Regions from separate parts of the Nonomuraea sp. NPDC049784 genome, predicted to be linked through region 1. Evidence: riboswitches for the same ligand, from Rfam matches in the RefSeq annotation. Region 1 holds a riboswitch; each other region holds the start of a gene.
What was found. A riboswitch is a leader RNA that binds a small molecule or an ion and turns the genes downstream of it on or off. The one in region 1 is predicted to bind S-adenosylmethionine.
Positions count from the first base shown of each region.

Region 2: linked by a shared signal. The riboswitch ahead of AB0J09_RS00665 (aminotransferase class V-fold PLP-dependent enzyme) and the one ahead of AB0J09_RS25530 (GNAT family protein) in region 1 are both predicted to bind S-adenosylmethionine.
Region 3: linked by a shared signal. The riboswitch ahead of thrC (threonine synthase) and the one ahead of AB0J09_RS25530 (GNAT family protein) in region 1 are both predicted to bind S-adenosylmethionine.

Region 1 covers NZ_JBFAMX010000130.1:7,626-13,222, forward strand. The annotation lists gene AB0J09_RS25515 (ATP-binding cassette domain-containing protein) at 35-976, shown strand; gene AB0J09_RS25520 (ABC transporter permease) at 957-1,700, shown strand; gene AB0J09_RS25525 (NUDIX domain-containing protein) at 1,713-2,216, shown strand; gene AB0J09_RS25530 (GNAT family protein) at 2,213-2,827, opposite strand; SAM riboswitch class I at 2,834-2,922, opposite strand; gene AB0J09_RS25535 (hypothetical protein) at 3,024-3,311, shown strand; gene AB0J09_RS25540 (PHP domain-containing protein) at 3,328-4,170, opposite strand; gene AB0J09_RS25545 (inositol monophosphatase family protein) at 4,242-5,054, shown strand; gene AB0J09_RS25550 (MauE/DoxX family redox-associated membrane protein) at 5,034-5,558, opposite strand.
Region 2 covers NZ_JBFAMX010000002.1:8,404-14,000, forward strand. The annotation lists gene AB0J09_RS00650 (SAM-dependent methyltransferase) at 1-920, shown strand, start outside; gene AB0J09_RS00655 (cytochrome P450) at 904-2,097, opposite strand; gene AB0J09_RS00660 (TerC family protein) at 2,097-2,846, opposite strand; SAM riboswitch class IV at 2,959-3,074, shown strand; gene AB0J09_RS00665 (aminotransferase class V-fold PLP-dependent enzyme) at 3,195-4,406, shown strand; gene AB0J09_RS00670 (DoxX family protein) at 4,410-5,078, opposite strand; gene AB0J09_RS00675 (NADH-quinone oxidoreductase subunit D) at 5,200-5,597, shown strand, end outside.
Region 3 covers NZ_JBFAMX010000030.1:234-5,830, reverse strand. The annotation lists gene otsB (trehalose-phosphatase) at 1-764, shown strand, start outside; gene AB0J09_RS10360 (hypothetical protein) at 800-1,372, shown strand; gene AB0J09_RS10355 (trehalose-6-phosphate synthase) at 1,381-2,811, opposite strand; gene AB0J09_RS10350 (RNA polymerase sigma factor) at 2,843-3,397, shown strand; SAM riboswitch class I at 3,477-3,618, shown strand; gene thrC (threonine synthase) at 3,632-4,864, shown strand; gene AB0J09_RS10340 (MoaD/ThiS family protein) at 4,889-5,164, shown strand; gene AB0J09_RS10335 (cold-shock protein) at 5,409-5,597, shown strand, end outside.

The DNA of each region.
Region 1 (5,597 bases):
GGGGTTTCTTTGCCATGCCCGGAGGAGGGCGACCATGATCCATGCCCGGGGACTGACCCGAGTGTTCAAAGTCAAGAAGGAGAGGGTGGAAGCCGTACGCGGCATCGACCTGGACGTGGAGGCGGGTCAGCTCGTCGCCTTTCTCGGCCCGAACGGCGCGGGCAAGTCCACCACGCTGCGCATGCTCACCACCCTCCTGCCGCTCACCTCGGGCACCGCCACGGTGGCGGGCCGTGACGTGGCGAAGGACCCGGCGGGCGTACGCGCCCGCATCGGGTACGTGGGCCAGCGCAACAGCGCCGGAGAGAGCTTCCTCGTCCGCGAGGAACTCGTCACCCAGGGCCGCTGCTACGGCCTCGCCACCAGGCAGGCGGCCACCCGCGCCGACGAACTGCTCGACCTGCTCGACCTCAGGCCGCTGGCCAGGCGGCGGCCCGGCACGCTCTCGGGCGGCCAGCGCCGTCGCCTGGACATCGCGCTCGGCCTCATCCACCGCCCCGGCCTGCTCTTCCTGGACGAGCCCTCAACCGGCCTCGATCCGAAGAGCCGCGCGGAGATCTGGCAGCACATCCTCCGGCTGCGGGAGACGTACGGGACGACGCTGTTCTTGACGACCCACTACCTGGAGGAAGCCGACAACATGGCCGAACGCGTGGTGATCATCGACAACGGCCGGATCATCGCGGACGGCACCGCCGAGCAGCTCAAGAACGACCTGGCCGGCGACCACATCGCGATCACCACCAGCACGGAGGAGGAGGCGGGCAGGGCCGCCGGCGTCGGCGGCGGCACCGCCGAGGGCACGACCGTGCGCCTTCGCGTCCCCAACGCGGCCGCCGCGCTCCCCGACTACCTCAGAACCCTGGACGGCTCCGGCATCAAGGTCACCACCGCCGAGACCGCCCGTCCGACCCTCGACGACGTGTTCCTCGCTCTTACCGGGAGAAGCCTCACCGATGACGACATTCCTGCGTGACACCGCCACCGTTTTCTCCCGCGAGTTCAAGCCGGTCGTGCGCGAGCCCGTCAGCCTGCTCTTCGAGATGGGTCAGCCGCTGCTGTTCCTGTTCCTGTTCGGGTCGCAGCTCGATGGGGCCGTGGGGTCGTCGTGGCAGTGGTTCGTACCGGGCATCCTGGTCATGATGTGCCTGACGGGCCCCATGGCCGCCGGTTACACGCTGCTGGTCGAGCTGATCGGCGGATCCATGGAGCGTCTGCTGGTCACCCCGCTGAACCGTACGGCGATGCTGGTGGGCCGCACCATGAAGGCCATGGTCGTCCTCCTGGCGCAAGCCGTCCTGATCATCCTCCTGGCTCTCCCTCTGGGCTTCGACCTGCACCTGGCCGGCATCCTGGCGGGCCTGGCCCAGCTGGTCGTGTTCGGCGTCGGCCTGGGCGCGTTCTCGTTCGTCCTGGCCATCAAGTCGGCGCCCAGCGGCACGCTGTTCTACATCGTCAGCCAGTCGATCCTCTTCCCGCTGCTGCTCCTCTCTGGGGTGCTGCTCCCCATGGACACGGCCCCGGCCTGGCTACGGGTGCTCGGGTACGTCAACCCCGTCACGTACATCGTCGACGCGCAGAGAGCCCTCTTCGCCGGCAACCTGACGAACCCCCCGATCCTCTACGGGACCGCTGCCGCCTGCGCGATAGCCGTGGTCGGCCTCTATCTGGGCAACCGCGCCATGCGCCAGGGCGTCTGAGACCCTTGATGGGTGACTCATCTGACGGTCCCCTGGATACCCGTGCGCCACCGGCTCGACGTGATCCTCTCCCAGACGCTCCCGCCCTTGGACAAGACCACGTCGGCGTTCGCCTTCGTCTCGGACCAGACCGGCAGAACCCTCATGACCTGCGTGGACAAGGAGGGCCGCGGCTGGGACATCCCCGGCGGCCACCTCGAACCCGGCGAGACGGCGACCGACGCCGCAGCCCGGGAGCTGTATGAAGAAACCGGCCTCCGCCTGCCCTCTTCCGCCCTGTCCCTCTTCGCCTGGCAACGCATCGAACTCCTGGACGCCGCCCCCGCCGACTACCGTTACCCGCCTCTGACGTACATGACGATGTTCAGGGCGCGTCTCCCCCACCCGGGCCCGCCGAGCCACCCACCGGCGGGCTCGGAAAGCACCAGCGCGGCCTGGCTGCTACCGTCGGAGATCAACCGCCTGTGCCCCGACCGCACCTGGCTATCCCTGCTGGACGGAGCGGGCCCGCTCTAGACCCGCTGGGCACCGAGCCGGCCACGCAGCCCCGCCTTGGCACCCGGCCAGTCCGCGGCGACCACGGAGAACATGGCAGAGTCCCGCAGCCTCCCCGCCTCACCCGGCGCCCACGACGGCGACCAGTTGCGCAACACGCCCTCGAATCGCGCGCCGACCCCCTCGATGGCCCGCCGTGACCGCTGGTTGCGCGCATCCGTCTTGAGGTCGACGCGGGCCACCCCCAACGTCTCGAACGCGTACGTGAAGAGCAGGAGCTTCGCCTCGGCGTTGATCCCCGTGCCCTGAGCCGACGCCGCCAGCCACGTCCACCCGATCTCGACGGCCCGCAGACCGTCCCGCTCCGGCCACGTCCTGGGATCCCAGAACGCGGTGCACCCCACCGCCGCCCCGTCCCGTACGCGAACCTGCGCGAAGGGCGTCAGCCCCTCGCGACCGAGCTGAGCCTCCAGGTAAGCCGCCACCTCGGCGGCCCGGGGCACCAACGTGAACGCGTACGACGAACGGTCCTCCTCAACGGCCCGCGCTAGATCCGGCGCATGCGCCATCGTGAGCGGCTCCAGCCGGACAAGTGATCCTTGGAGCACGGGAACATCGAGCCGCAGGCTCATCAGGCCTCCTCATCGCTCCTGGCATTGGCACCTTTCCCGCAGGCAGGTTGCCGGACCGTCACAGGGCCAGGTCCCTCGGATCCTCTGGATGAATCTTGGTGAAGAGGATCCTGCCCGCGCCACCGGGACGGCGTCAACAGGATTCTGGGGATAAGCACATCCGTGCCTTGCTTTCGACGCTCTGAGGGAGGAATCCGTGCAGGAGTACCGTCGGTTGCGTGACCAACACGGGGTGACGTGGGGTGAGGAGCTGATCCCCTACGTGGGTGAGGTGCACACCAGCGCCTACCTCATGACTCCCGAAGGGTGCCGGTTGGAGGCCCGGACGCTGGCCGTACTGGACGACGCGCCGCTCCGGACCACGCTGCTGCTGGACTCCAGCATGGCGGACGGCAAGTTCAGCTCGGCCGCGCAGCGCGCCGCACACCGGGATCTGCATGATCGGGCCCGCGAGGTGTACGAGTCCAGGCTCCGCGCTGGGTGAGCAGTGTTTTCAACGGTCAGCCCGAGCGTGCCCAGAAGTCATGGGGATGACGGCCGGGCCGGAACCCCTGGGCCTCGACCATGGCCGCCGCCGCGGTGAAGCCGTGCGCGATCCCCGTCGGGCTGTGGGCGTCGCTTCCGAAGGAGACCGCGTCTCCGCCCTCGTCACGCCACCAGCGAACGATCTCCGGGTAGAGCTGCCCACGCGTGTTGACCTCCAAGGCCCGGCCGCCGTCGGCGAGCACTCGCAGGGCATGGCGGAATTCTTCCTGGAACGCGTTCGGATCGAACGGCCCGGCCTGCGCCGGCCAGTAGCGGAGCGGGTAGTCGATGTGGGCGAGCACCCCGAACGTATCCGAGCTCTTGATCAGGCGGGGTATCTCGGCCAGGTATTCCCGGATCACCTCGGCGGCCGGTCGCCGACGGTACAGGTTCGGCGGCTCGGCGAACTGCCGACCCACCGGCAGGCAATGCAGCGAACCCAGCACCCGGTCGAACTGCCCGGCGTCGAGCAGCCTCGCGACCTCCTCGCCGTACCAATGCGGTTCGCCCAGTTCTACCCCGCTGATGACGCGAAGACCCGGGAACTGATCGCGGCAGCGCTGCAGGCACTCCAGGTACCCATCAAGCTTGAACTCCGGCGGAGCCAGCGTTCCGTCCGACGTGACGAATGCCGTGAGATGTGGATGATCATCGAGCTCGCCGGCGATGACCATCCAGGCCGTGAAGTCGACGTGCTCGGTGAACGCGACCGCGGGCAGGCCCATGTCCACCGCCCGTGCGCATGTCCGCTCCATCGACCCGTCCGGCGCATCCCACGACCATTCGCTGTGAACATGACCATCCGCGGGCAGCAGCACGACTTCATCCTTTCCGCCAACATCCAAACACGCCTACGCGGCATGACTTCCACCGCCGCTATCCTGCGCACATGTCGATCACGGACGAGGAACTGGCCCTGACGGCGGCGCAAGCAGGAGCCGCCGTCGTGCGCGCCAAGTACGGTGCGGCGCTGACGCGCTTCGAGAAATCCGCGGGGGACTTCGCCACAGATGCGGACGTCGAAGCGGAAAAGGCCATCCTCGACGTCATTAGCACCGCTCGGCCGGACGACGCCGTGACAGGCGAGGAGAGCGGACGCACGGGTGGGGACGGTGCGGAGCGCATGTGGCTGGTCGATCCCCTGTGCGGCACGCTGAACTACGCCGTACGGAACATGCTGGTCGCGGTGAACGTCGCCCTGCGCGTGGGCTCCGACATCACGGTGGCGGCCGCGGCCGACCCCTTCGCCGGCGAGGTGTTCTGGACGGATGGCGCTCACGCGTACGTCCGCCGCGACGGCGTGGACGAGCGGCTCACGCCGTCGTCCGGTTCGCGACTGGTGGACGTCAACCTCGATCCGCCGTTCCCGAACGAACCGAGCTTCCGGGCTGTCACGCTGCTCGCCGACCCGGGATTCGCCGAGCGCTTCCGCCCGCGCGTCGTCTCCACCACCCTGGCGGTGGCGTGGGTCGCCGCCGGTCGCCGGGCCGCGTACGTCACCGACGGCCATCTGCGGGACAGCGTGCACTTCGCCAGCGGGATCGCGCTGTGCCAGGCCGCTGGATGCGTGGTCACCGGCATCCACGGTCAGCCACTGCACACCGGCGCGGGCGGACTCGTCGTGGCGGCCGACCGGGAGACGCACGCCGCGCTGCTTGAACTCATCGGGGGCCGGCTCGCCTCAGGACGTCCGCAGCAGTGAGACGAGATCATCCCATCGGGCCATGAGCAGTCCCAGAGCGGCGCCGAAGACGCCGGCCACGACGCTGAAACCCGGATCGTAGGAACCACTCACCAAGGAGCCCGCGAGCCCGAGCAGGGCTACCACGACGAGAATCAGGTTGCGGACCACGTGCTCCACGCCCAAGGGAGTCTTGGAGGCGCCGAAGCACCGGCAGGGAACGGCGGCGCCTCTCCGGACGACCATGGTGACCGCGACCGTGAGACAGCCGAGCAGCCCCGCCGCGAGGACGAACGCCGCTGATCCGGCCCAGCGGAAGGGAAGCACGGCCAGCGCGATGACACCCGCCTCGGCCACCGCCGTCGCCGCTGCGGCCACCGGCACCTTCGCGTCGTCGACCACCGCCATCGCTCTGGTCGACGCGACGAACTCGCTCCAGGCTCCACGGCTGGAGATCTTGCTCCCGAGGGCAAGTGCGAACACCGTGAGCAGCAGCAGCCTGCTCGCGACATCGACGTACTGCATGATCGAAACCTGCCACGGCCGAGCAGATCCGGCAAGAGC
Region 2 (5,597 bases), on a different contig from region 1:
GCGAGGAGGGCTTCTACCTCCGCGAACGCCCCTCGGGCCACTTCCGCACTTCGGTCAGCGCCTCGGCGGCGTTCGCCGACGCGGTGCTGGCGCTGCTGGCGGAGGTGGACGCCGAGCTCTGCGGCCCTGACGTGCTCGACCTGGTCGACATCGGCGCGGGCGAAGGCACGCTGGTCGCCCAGGTGCTCGCCGCCGCCAAGCCCGCGCTGCGCGACCGGCTCCGCGTCATGGCCGTCGACCTCTCCCCCAGGCCCGAGGGCCTGCCCGAGCGCATCGCCTGGCGGCGGAGCGTGCCCACCGGCATCACCGGCCTGGCCATCGCCAACGAGTGGCTCGACAACGTGCCGCTCGACGTGGCGGAGCAGACCGCCGACGGACCGCGCCTCATCATGGTGAACGTCCATACGGGCGAGGAGCGCCTCGGCGGCCCGCTGCGGCCCGCCGACCGCGCCTGGCTCGACCGGTGGTGGCCGCTGCCCCGCGTGGGCGCGCGCGCGGAGATCGGCCGCCCCCGCGACGAGGCATGGGCCTCTGTCCTGGCACGCCTCAACCACGGCCGGGCGATTGCCGTTGATTATGCACATGCTGTGGATAACCGGCCGCTCTGTGGCACGTTGACCGGTTACCGCGACGGCTCGGTCGTTGCCCCCATCCCCGACGGGACCTGCGATATCACGGCTCACGTGGCGCTCGACGCGTGTGCGGAGGCAGGGCGCCGGGCCGGCGCGATATCCACAACCTTGTCCACACAGCGTGACGTGCTGAGGGCGTTGGGGATCACCGGCACCCGGCCCCCCATCGACCTGGCCCACGCCGATCCGCGGGCCTACGTCCGGGCCCTGGCCAGGGCCTCAGAGGAGGGCGAGCTGATCGATCCGAGGGGCCTTGGCCGCTTCGGTTGGCTCAGCCAGCGACGCTGATCTCCAGGGCTTGCAGCCCTCGCATGATGTAACCGGGCTTCCAGGCCGGCTCCTGCCGCAGCTCCAGCTTGCCCGCCCGGGCCAACAGGGCGCCGAACGACTCCATGAGCTCGATACGGGCCAGCGGCGCCCCGAGGCAGAAGTGGATGCCGGCCCCGAAGGAGATGTGCGGATTGTCCGCGCGGCCCACGTCGAGCCGGTTTGGCTCGTCGAAAACCGCCGGGTCGCGGTTGGCCGACCCGAACAGCAACGCCACCTCCGACCCGCGCGGGATCCCCACGCCGTGCACCTCGATGTCCTCCAGCACCCAGCGCTCGAACATCTGCAGCGGCGTGTCCCAGCGCATCAACTCCTCGACGGCCGTGGGCAGCAGCGAACGGTCCTCGCGCAGCCGTGCCAGCTCGGAGGGGTTCCTGAACAGGGCCCACCAGCCGTTGCCCGTCACGTTCACGGTGGCCTCGTGGCCGGCGTTGAGCAGCAGCACGCACGTGCCGACCAGCTCGTCCTCGGTCAGCTCGTCGATCTGCGCCAGCGCGCTGATCAGGTCGTCACCCGGGGTCCGGCGGCGCTCCGCGGCGAGGGTCTTGAGGTAGCCGGCGAAGTCCGACGCCGCGCGTACGGCCGCGTGCTGGGCGTCGAGCGCCGGGTTGAGCTCGTACATGCCGCAGATGTCCGCCGACCAGGGGCGCAGCAGGTGGCGGTCCTGCTCGGGTATGCCGAGCATCTCCGCGATCACCGTCACCGGGAGCGGCTCGGCCACCTCGGCGATCAGGTCGCCGCCGCCCTTCTCCACGAACGCGTCCACCAGGCCCTCGGCGATGGCGCGCACCCGGGGCCGCAGGGAGTCGACCATGCGCGGCGTGAACGCCTTCGAGACCAGCCGGCGCAGCCTGGTGTGCACCGGCGGCTCCACGTCGAGCATGCCCGCCCTGATCACCCGCCAGAACGGCTCGTGGAACTCCGGCTCAGGCGGCTTGCCGAACTCCTCGTGGGTGGCCACGTGCAGGTAGGACCTGCCGAGGCGGCGGTCCCTGAGCAGGGCGTTCACGTCGGCGTGGCGCGAGATCAGCCACTGGTTCGTCGGCTCGAAGTAGCTGACGGGCGACTCGCGCCTCAGCTCGTCGTACACGCGGTACGGGTGGGCCACGAAATCCGGATCCCAAGGGTCAAAGCGCACTATTTCATAGTAGGAGCGGAACCATCCTGCTTCTTGTCGGCGCGCTTGCTGCGCATCCGGATGTTCAGCAGCTCGACGACGAGCGAGAACGCCATCGCGAAGTAGATGTAGCCCTTGGGGATGTGCTGGCCGAAGCCCTCAGCGATGAGCACCACGCCGATCAGCACCAGGAACGACAGCGCCAGCATCTTGATGCTCGGGTGCCGGTCCACGAACCTGCTGATCGGCCCTGAGGCGAACAGCATCACCAGCACGGCCACCACGACCGCCGCGATCATCACGCCGAGCTGGTCCACCATGCCGACGGCGGTGATGACGGAGTCGAGCGAGAACACGACGTCCAGCACCATGATCTGCAGGATCACCGAGGTGAAGGAGGTGACGGCCGCCTTCTTGCCGTCCCCGCCCGCGGGGGCGTCCATGCTGTGGCCGATCTCGGTGACGCTCTTGCCCAGCAGGAACAGGCCTCCGAGCAGCAGGATCAGGTCGCGTCCCGATATGTCGTGGCCGAAGACGGCGAACAGCGGCTCGGTGAGCCGCACCACCCACGACAGGGCGAGCAGCAGGAGCAGACGGCTGACCAGGGCCGCGCCCAGGCCCAGCACACGGGCTCTGTCGCGCTGTTCAGGGGGTAGTTTCCCGGCCAGGATGGAGATGAAGATGATGTTGTCGATCCCCAGGACGATCTCCAGGGCGACAAGGGTGAAGAAGCCGATCCAGATCTGCGGGTCGGTCACCCAGTCCAACATCTGCGCACCTCCATGACACGTGAGCGGGGTTTCCGGTAGCAACGAGCCACGCGGCGCAGAAGTTCACCGACTTGCGATTGAAGGTGGGGTTTCAGTTATAGTTCCCGTCGTAGGTCATGAGTGCCAGCACTAAGCCCCGGCTTGCTGGCCGGCAACCCTCGCGTCCGCGGCGGGGTGCCCCGGGTGAAGACCTGGTCCGTCACGAGGTGTGGCGGGCAAGCGCGGGCTCCGTGGCTGCTTCCAGGGGTCCGAAGACCCTGAGGGAGATGTGCCGTGTCCACGCTGACGATCTTCAGCTCTGTCCCCGCCCAGGCCGTTGAGGCGGCTCCCGCCGTCACGAGCAGGCCGATTCCCGCCGTGCTCGGGGCCGATCTCGAGGTGCCCGTCAAGGGCGGAAGGCTCGTCGGCTACGCCAACCTCGACTACGCCGCCAGCGCGCCCTGTCTCGAGCCGGTCAGCGCCGCCGTCACCGCCGCGCTCCCGGCCTACTCCAGCGTCCACCGGGGCGCGGGCTACGCCTCCCAGCTGACCACCGCCCGCTACGAGCAGGCCCGCCACACGGTCAGGGCGTTCGTCGGCGCCCGCCCGGACGACGCCGTGATCTTCACCCGCAACACCACCGACGCCACGAACCTCCTGGCCGGCTGCCTGCCCGCCGGCACGACCACCGTGGTCTTCGACACCGAGCACCACGCCTCGCTCCTCCCCTGGAAGAAGTCCGTACGGCTGGCGCCGCCCGCCTTCCCCGGCGAGGCCGTCCGCGCCGCCGACGAGGCGCTGGCCGCGATCGACGGGCCCAAGCTGCTCGTGGTCACCGCCGCCTCGAACGTCACCGGCGAGCTCTGGCCCATCGCCGCCCTGGCCCACATCGCGCACCGGCACGGGGCCCGCATCCTGGTGGACGCCGCCCAGCTCGTACCGCATCGGCGGCTCAACCTGACCGCGCTCGACCTGGACTACGTGGCCTTCTCCGGGCACAAGCTGTACGCGCCGTTCGGCGCCGGGGTGCTGGTCGGGCGGCGGGACTGGCTCTCGGAAGGTGAGCCGTACCTCAAGGGCGGTGGCGCGGTGCGTTCCGTCGGGGACGAGACCGAGTGGCATGACGACCCCGAGCCGCGGCACGAGGCGGGCACCCCCAACGTGCTGGGCGCCATCGCGCTGGCCGCGGCCTGCGACGCGCTCACGGCCACCGGCTGGACCGCGGTGGTGCGGGAGGAGGAGCGGCTGATCGCCCGGCTGCGCTCCGGGCTGGCCTCGATCGAGGGCGTGCGTGAGCTGTCACTGTGGGGCGATGATCACCCGCGCGTCGGCATCGTGTCGTTCACGGTGGACGGCTACTCGGCCCGCGAGGTGGCCGAGGTGCTCTCCAGCGAGTACGGCATCGGGGTGCGCGACGGCAAGTTCTGCGCGCACCCGTTCGTGCGGCACCTGCTCAACGAAACCGATGGGGGTTGCGAGGACGGCACCGCCTCCGCGGTGCGGGCCTCGATCGGCATCGGCACCACGGAGGAGCACGTCGACCGGCTGATCGGGGCGCTGCGGGATCTCGTCGCCCGCTGAGCCTCATTCCCTGTTCGGCGGCTTGCGGTGCGGCGGCGGCTCGTCGGAGACCAGGGCGTCGATGTCTCTCATGTCGTCGTCGTTGATCATGCCTGCCCGGCGCTCGCTGGGCTGCCTGGGCACGCGTGGCGCCTCCGCCGGTTCCTTGGACGCCATGGGCGTCGTGGGCCCGCCGGTCATGGTCGTGACGTTCGACGGCTCCGGAGGGCGCGCGCCCGGAGCGTACGCGGCGAGTTCCTCCTCGGCGGCCCGGCGTTCCCCACGCCTGCGGAACATCGCGCCGAACAGGCCGTCGAGCCCGATCCGCCCACCACCGAGCGCCAGGAACAGCAGGCCCAGCGCCCCGAGCGCGCCGGGCAGCTCCCAGCCGCCGGTGATGGCCAGCACACCGTGGCCGACGTGCACGAACACGATCGCGGCCAGCATGTCGAGCAGCAACAGCAGCCCCACCAGCCGCACCAGCAGGCCGAGGATCAGGAAGAGGCCGCCGACGGTCTCCACGATGGTCGCGTACGCCGAGGTGAGCTCGGGCATCGGGATCCCGATCCCCCTGAATGCCTGTCCCACGGCTGGGAGACCGCTCGACCCCTTCTGCAAACCGTGAGCCAGGAAGATTACGCCGGTCACCACTCGCGCGATCAGGGCCGCGACATCGAACACAGCTCTCTTCATGGTGTTTTCTCCCCCCATTCCGGTCTTTCTCCCCATGTCCGGCTTAGGGATGCGTTTCCATACGATTCCTTGACCCTCCCCCCGGCTGGATCACCCACCGGTGCGGTGGCAGCATGGCCATATGACGGAACGTGTGGTCGGAATCGGTGCGGGCGCGAAAGAGCTGGCCACCGAGGACATGATCCTCAACATCGGTCCGCAGCACCCGTCGACCCACGGGGTGCTCAGGCTCCGGCTGACGCTCGACGGCGAGCGCATCACCGCCGCCGAGCCGATCATCGGCTACATGCACAGGGGCGCGGAGAAGCTGTTCGAGGTCCGCGACTACCGTCAGATCATCATGCTGGCCAACAGGCACGACTGGCTGTCGGGCTTCGCCAACGAGCTGGGCGTGGTGATCGCCGCCGAGCGCCTGCTCGGCATGGAGCCCCCGGTCAGGGCCGTGTGGGCGCGAACGCTGCTGGCCGAGCTCAACCGGGTGCTCAACCACCTGATGTTCCTCGGCTCCTACCCCCTGGA
Region 3 (5,597 bases), on a different contig from region 1:
CGATCTTGAAGGATCCGGCCGGCGCCGTGATCGGACTCGATTTCGACGGGACCCTGTCGCCGATCGTGCCCGACCCCGCCAAGGCCGTGATCCACCCGAAGGCCCCCGAGGTGCTCGCCGAACTGGGCGCCCACGTCCTGGCGGTGGCCATTGTGACCGGCAGGCCGCCGGCCACCGCTCTGGAGCTCGGGCCCGGCCTGGCCGACGTGCCCGGGCTGGTCGTGCTCGGGCACTACGGCTTCGAGCGCTGGGAGAACGGCCGGATCTCCGGGCCCCCGCCCCCTCCGGGCGTGCTCCGGGCCGAGGCGGAGCTGCCGCTGCTGCTCGACGCGCTCGGCCTGGAGGGCGTGGTCGTCGAGGACAAGGGCCGGGCCGTGGCCGTGCACACCAGGCGCAGTCCCGACCCCGAGGGCGCGCTGGCCAGGCTGCGCGAGCCGCTGGCCAAGCTGGCCGAGAAGCACGGCCTGGTGGTCGAGCCCGGGCGTTTCGTGCTGGAGCTGCGGCCGCCCGGCATGGACAAGGGGCAGGCGCTCAGCCTGTTCCTGGCCGAGCGGGCCGCCAGGTCCGTCATGTTCGTCGGCGACGATCTGGGCGACCTGGCCGCGTTCGGGGCCGTACGCGCCTCCGGGCTGCCCGGCGTGACCGTGTGCAGCGGCTCCGCCGAGGTCACCGCCCTGGCGGAGCAGGCCGACATCGTGGTGGACGGGCCCGACGGAGTCGTGGCGCTGCTGCAAGAACTTGCGTCGGCTTTCAGCCGTTCGTGATTGGTTTGCAAGTCTCGCTGCCTAGGGTCGAGCGCATGTCCAAGCGATACCTCGCCGCCGCGGCCGTGGCCGCTGCCACCCTCCTCGCCGTCTCCATGCCCGCGAACGCCGCGCCCGGTCAGGCTCTCAAGCTGCGTAACGGCCTGACCCTCTACATCCCCATCAAGTGGCGGGTCTACGGCATGGGCACCGACGCGGTCCAGATCGTGACCGGCAAGTGCGCGAAGCCGCAGGGGTGGGGCACGCCCGAGTGCGACGCCTTCTACGTCTTCGGCCCCAAGTACATCAAGCACGGCCGCGAGTGGTTCAGCCCCTACACCGGCAAGGACCCGTTCTACACGGCGAGCGACGTACAGCCCTGCCCGGTCAACAAGAAGTGGGGCGAAAGGATCGGCCCCAAGGTCACGAGGGGCCTGCGCCAGGTCGGGGCGGGGCACAAGGCCGCCTACAACGCGTGGCAGTCCACCTGCGCCAGCTACTCCAGCACGAAGGTGCTGGCCCGCTTCACGCAGCGCGAGTGGTACCTGCCGAAGAGCAAGATCCTGGTCGTCGACCAGTGGAACACGCCGGGGCTGGCGGACACGCTCGAGAACGCCGACTGGAGCTGAGAACCGCCCTAGATCTCGGCGAGGGCGTCGAGCTGGGCCGCGAGCCACTTCTGCGGCGGCAGGGCGGTGGCCGCCGCGTGCAGCTTGTCGCGGCGCATCCGGCGCTCGTCCTCGGGCATGACGAGCGCCTGGTGCAGCGCGGCGGCCGTGCCGCTGATGTCGTACGGGTTCACCACGAGGGCGTGCGGGCCCAGCTCGGCCGCCGCACCCGCCTCGCGTGAGAGCACCAGCGCGCAGCGCGGCGACAGGACCGGGCCCTCCTTGGCGACCAGGTTCATCCCGTCGCGGATGGGGTTGACCAGCAGCACGTCGGCCATCCGGTACGCGGCCAGAGAGCGCGGGTAGTCGTCGTTGACGTTGAGGATCAGTGGGTCCCAGTCCTCGGTGGCGTACTCGTCCTCGATCTCCTGGGCGCAGCGCTGCACCGACGCGGTGTACTCGCGATATTCGGGCAGGTCGTGCCGGCTCGGGTACGCGAAGGCCAGATGCACCACCTTCCCGTGCCACTCGGGGTGCGCGTCGAGGAACTCGCGGTAGGCCACCAGGCCGCGCACGATGTTCTTCGACAGCTCGGTGCGGTCGATGCGGACGATCAGCCGCCGGTCGCCCACCTGCTCCCTGAGCGCGGCCATGTGCGACTCGACGTCGGGCTCGCAGGCCCGCTCCCACAGCGCCTCGCCGTCCACGCCCAGGCTGTGGACGCCGATGCGGGTGGTCCTGCCCTCGTAGGTGACGCTGCGGCCGGCGCGGTCGGCCTCCGCGCCCAGCAGCGCCTCACAGCAGTCCATGAACGCCTGCGCCCACCGGTCGGTGAGGAACCCGGCGTGATCGGCGCCCAGGATGCCCTCCAGGACCTCTCCGACCACTTCGTCGGGCAGCAGCGAGAAGTATTCGGGCGGCGCCCACGGGGTGTGGCTGAAGTGGGCGATGCGCAGGTCGGGCCGCTCGGCGCGGAGCATCGCCGGGGTAAGCGTCAGGTGGTAGTCCTGCACCATCACGCGGGCGCCGTGGCCGGCCTCCTCGGCCAGCGCCAGCGCGAAGGCTCCGTTGTAGTCGCGGTAGGACTCCCACTCGCGCTCGAACCTCGTGCCGAAGTTGGGCGCGTTGGGGATGTCGTAGAGCAGGTGGTTGACGAACCACAGGGTCGAGTTGGCCACGGCGTTGTAGGCCCGGTGGAAGACGGCGGGCGGGATGTCGAGCATGCGCAGCGGGCCGGTGTCGTAGCCGGCGTGGTCGATCCTGCCGCCGGGCGCCAGGCGAACGGCACTGCGGTCGCCGTCGGACAGCGCCGCGCACACCCACAGGACGCCCTCTTTCTTGGCCACCCCGGACAGCCCTGACACCAGGCCGCCGCCACCGCGCTTCATGGTCAGCTCACCGTCGTCGGACACGGTGAACGAGACCGGTCCTCTGTTGGAGGCCACCAGGACGCTGTTCATCTACGCTCCCTTCGCCCATAGGATCCCAGCTATGGCGCTTGATGAGCTAACCGAGGAACTCGCCCGCTCCGCCGCTGCAGGAGATCATCGCGCACTTGGCGAGCTTCTGGCGCGAATCGAGCCCGATGTGATGCGTCACTGCGCCCGGATCCTGCCCTACCACCAGGACGCCGAGGAGGCCTCGCAGGACACGTTGCTGGCCGTGGCGCGCAACATCGGGCGGTTCGAGGGCCGGGCGAGATTCAGCACCTGGCTCCACATCGTGACGGCCAACTGCGCGCGCACCACGTACAGGTCGCTCAAGCGCAGGGCGGCCGAGCAGAGCTCCGACGAGCTGCCCATGCAGAAGCCCGACGTGCGGCGGGTGAGCGTGATCGCCGGCTCGCGGCTCGACCTGCTCGACGCCATGGAGGCGCTGGAGGCCGACAAGCCCGACCTGGCACAGGCGTTGGTGCTGCGCGACATCGTCCAGCTCGACTACAGCGAGGTGGCCGAGCAGCTCGGCATCCCGCTCGGCACCGCCAAGTCGCGCATTCACCAGGCGCGCAAATACGTGCAGGGAGTGCTGGGTGAGGACTACCGTTGAGACGGCACGTCTCACGTTCTGAGACGAGTGGCCATTTCGGCCCCCTGGGCAGGTAGAGTCCATTTCAACAACTGAATATTGCTCATCCAGAGGGGTGGAGGGACCGGCCCTACGAAGCCCCGGCAACCCTCCCGGCTTGAGGCTCGCGACCTGGCGAGGCCGACCGGGACAAGGTGCCAATTCCGGTCTGCGGTCAAGGTGGCCGCAGGCGAAGATGAGGGAAGGCCTCGCTTCATGTCGCTTGACTTTGGTCCTGCTGTCGGTCTGTCCTGCCGCGAATGCGGTACGCGTTACCCCCTCGGTCCCAGCTTCGCGTGTCTGGAGTGTTTCGGGCCGCTCGAAGCGGCCTATTCCTTCGGCACCGTGACCCGGGCGGACATCGAGTCGGGTCCCGCCAACATCTGGCGTTACCGGTCGTTGCTCCCCGTTCCTGTCGACGTCGCCAGTAAACCCAACATGAACCCGGGATGGACCAAACTGGTCAAGGCCGGAAACCTTGGGCGCGCACTCGGCCTCAAGTCCCTGTACGTCAAGGACGACTCGGGCAACCCCACTCATTCATTCAAGGACCGCGTGGTGGCGATCGCCGTCGAGGCGGCGCGTAACTTCGGCTTCCACACGCTTTCCTGCTCCTCCACCGGCAATCTCGCGGGTGCGGTCACCGCCGCGGCGGCGCGGGCCGGGCTCGAGGCGTGCGTGTTCATCCCGGCCAATCTCGAGACGGCGAAGATCGCCATGGCCCGGGTGTTCGGCGGCAAGCTGATCGGCATTGACGGCACGTACGACGAGGTCAACAGGTTCTGCTCCGAACTGATCGGCGACCCGCTGGGCGACAAGTGGGGATTCGTCAACGTCAACCTGCGGCCCTACTACGCCGAGGGCTCCAAGACGCTCGCGTACGAGATCGCCGAGCAGCTCGGGTGGCGGCTGCCGGAGCAGATCGTCATCCCCATCGCCTCGGGCTCGCAGCTCACCAAGATTGACAAGGGCTTCCGGGAGCTGGTCCAGCTGGGCCTGGTCGAGGACACGCCGTACAAGATCTTCGGAGCCCAGGCGGCCGGATGCTCGCCGGTCTCCACCGCGTACAAGGCCGGGCATGACGTCGTGCAGCCGGTCAAGCCCGACACCATCGCCAAGTCGCTGGCCATCGGCAACCCGGCTGACGGGCCTTACGTGCTGGACATCGCCCGGCGCACCGGAGGTGCCGTCGAGGACGTCACCGACGCCGAGATCGTGGCCGCGATCAAGCTCCTGGCCTCGACCGAGGGCGTCTTCGCCGAGACCGCGGGCGGGGTTACCGTGGGTGTGCTGAAGAAGCTGGCCGAGAGTGGGCGGCTCGATCCCGAGGCCGAGACCGTGGTGCTCAACACGGGCGACGGACTCAAGACGCTCGACGCGATCAGCGACGACGCCAAGCCCACGGCCGTGATCCGGCCCTCCCTCGACGCGTTCCGCGCGGCTGTCTGACAACCAGGAAAGGCGAGTTTAACCATGAGCGTTACTGTGCGGATTCCCACCATTCTGCGCACGTACACCGGGGGCAACGCGGAAGTCAGTGGCGAGGGCGCGACTCTTCGTGACGTCCTCGCCAAGCTCGACTCCGACTACCCGGGGATCGGCGCGAGAATTCTGGATGAATCGGGCAAGATTCGGCGTTTCGTCAACGTTTACGTTGGGGAAGAGGATGTCCGTTTCGTCGACGGGCTCGACACTCCAGCACCTGAGGGCACTCAGATCTCTATCATCCCGGCAGTCGCCGGCGGCTGAGTGCCATAGATCACAGTGTTGAAGGCGCCCCTAGTGGGCGCCTTCTGCTTTTCCAGGCCAAATGAACCTTTCAACGACCTTCGATGCGAAGAAATGCGAGGTTTGTGGATTGACTCTGTTGCCAAACCCCGTGCCACAGGTATGGTCGAGGGCGATCGTCTGGCTGATTTTCCGTTAAGTCAGGTGATTACGGGTCTCGCGGAGGAATGGGCGAGATCTGTGGGCCCAGTAAGAGGAGTCGGAAGTGGCGCAGGGCACCGTCAAGTGGTTCAACGCGGACAAGGGCTACGGCTTCATCGCGGTAGACGGTGGTAAGGATGTATTCGTCCATTACTCAGCGATCCTGATGGACGGGTACAGAGCTCTCGAACAGGGGCAGAGAGTCGAGTTCGAGATCACGCAGGGCCAGAAGGGTCCCCAAGCAGAGGCCGTT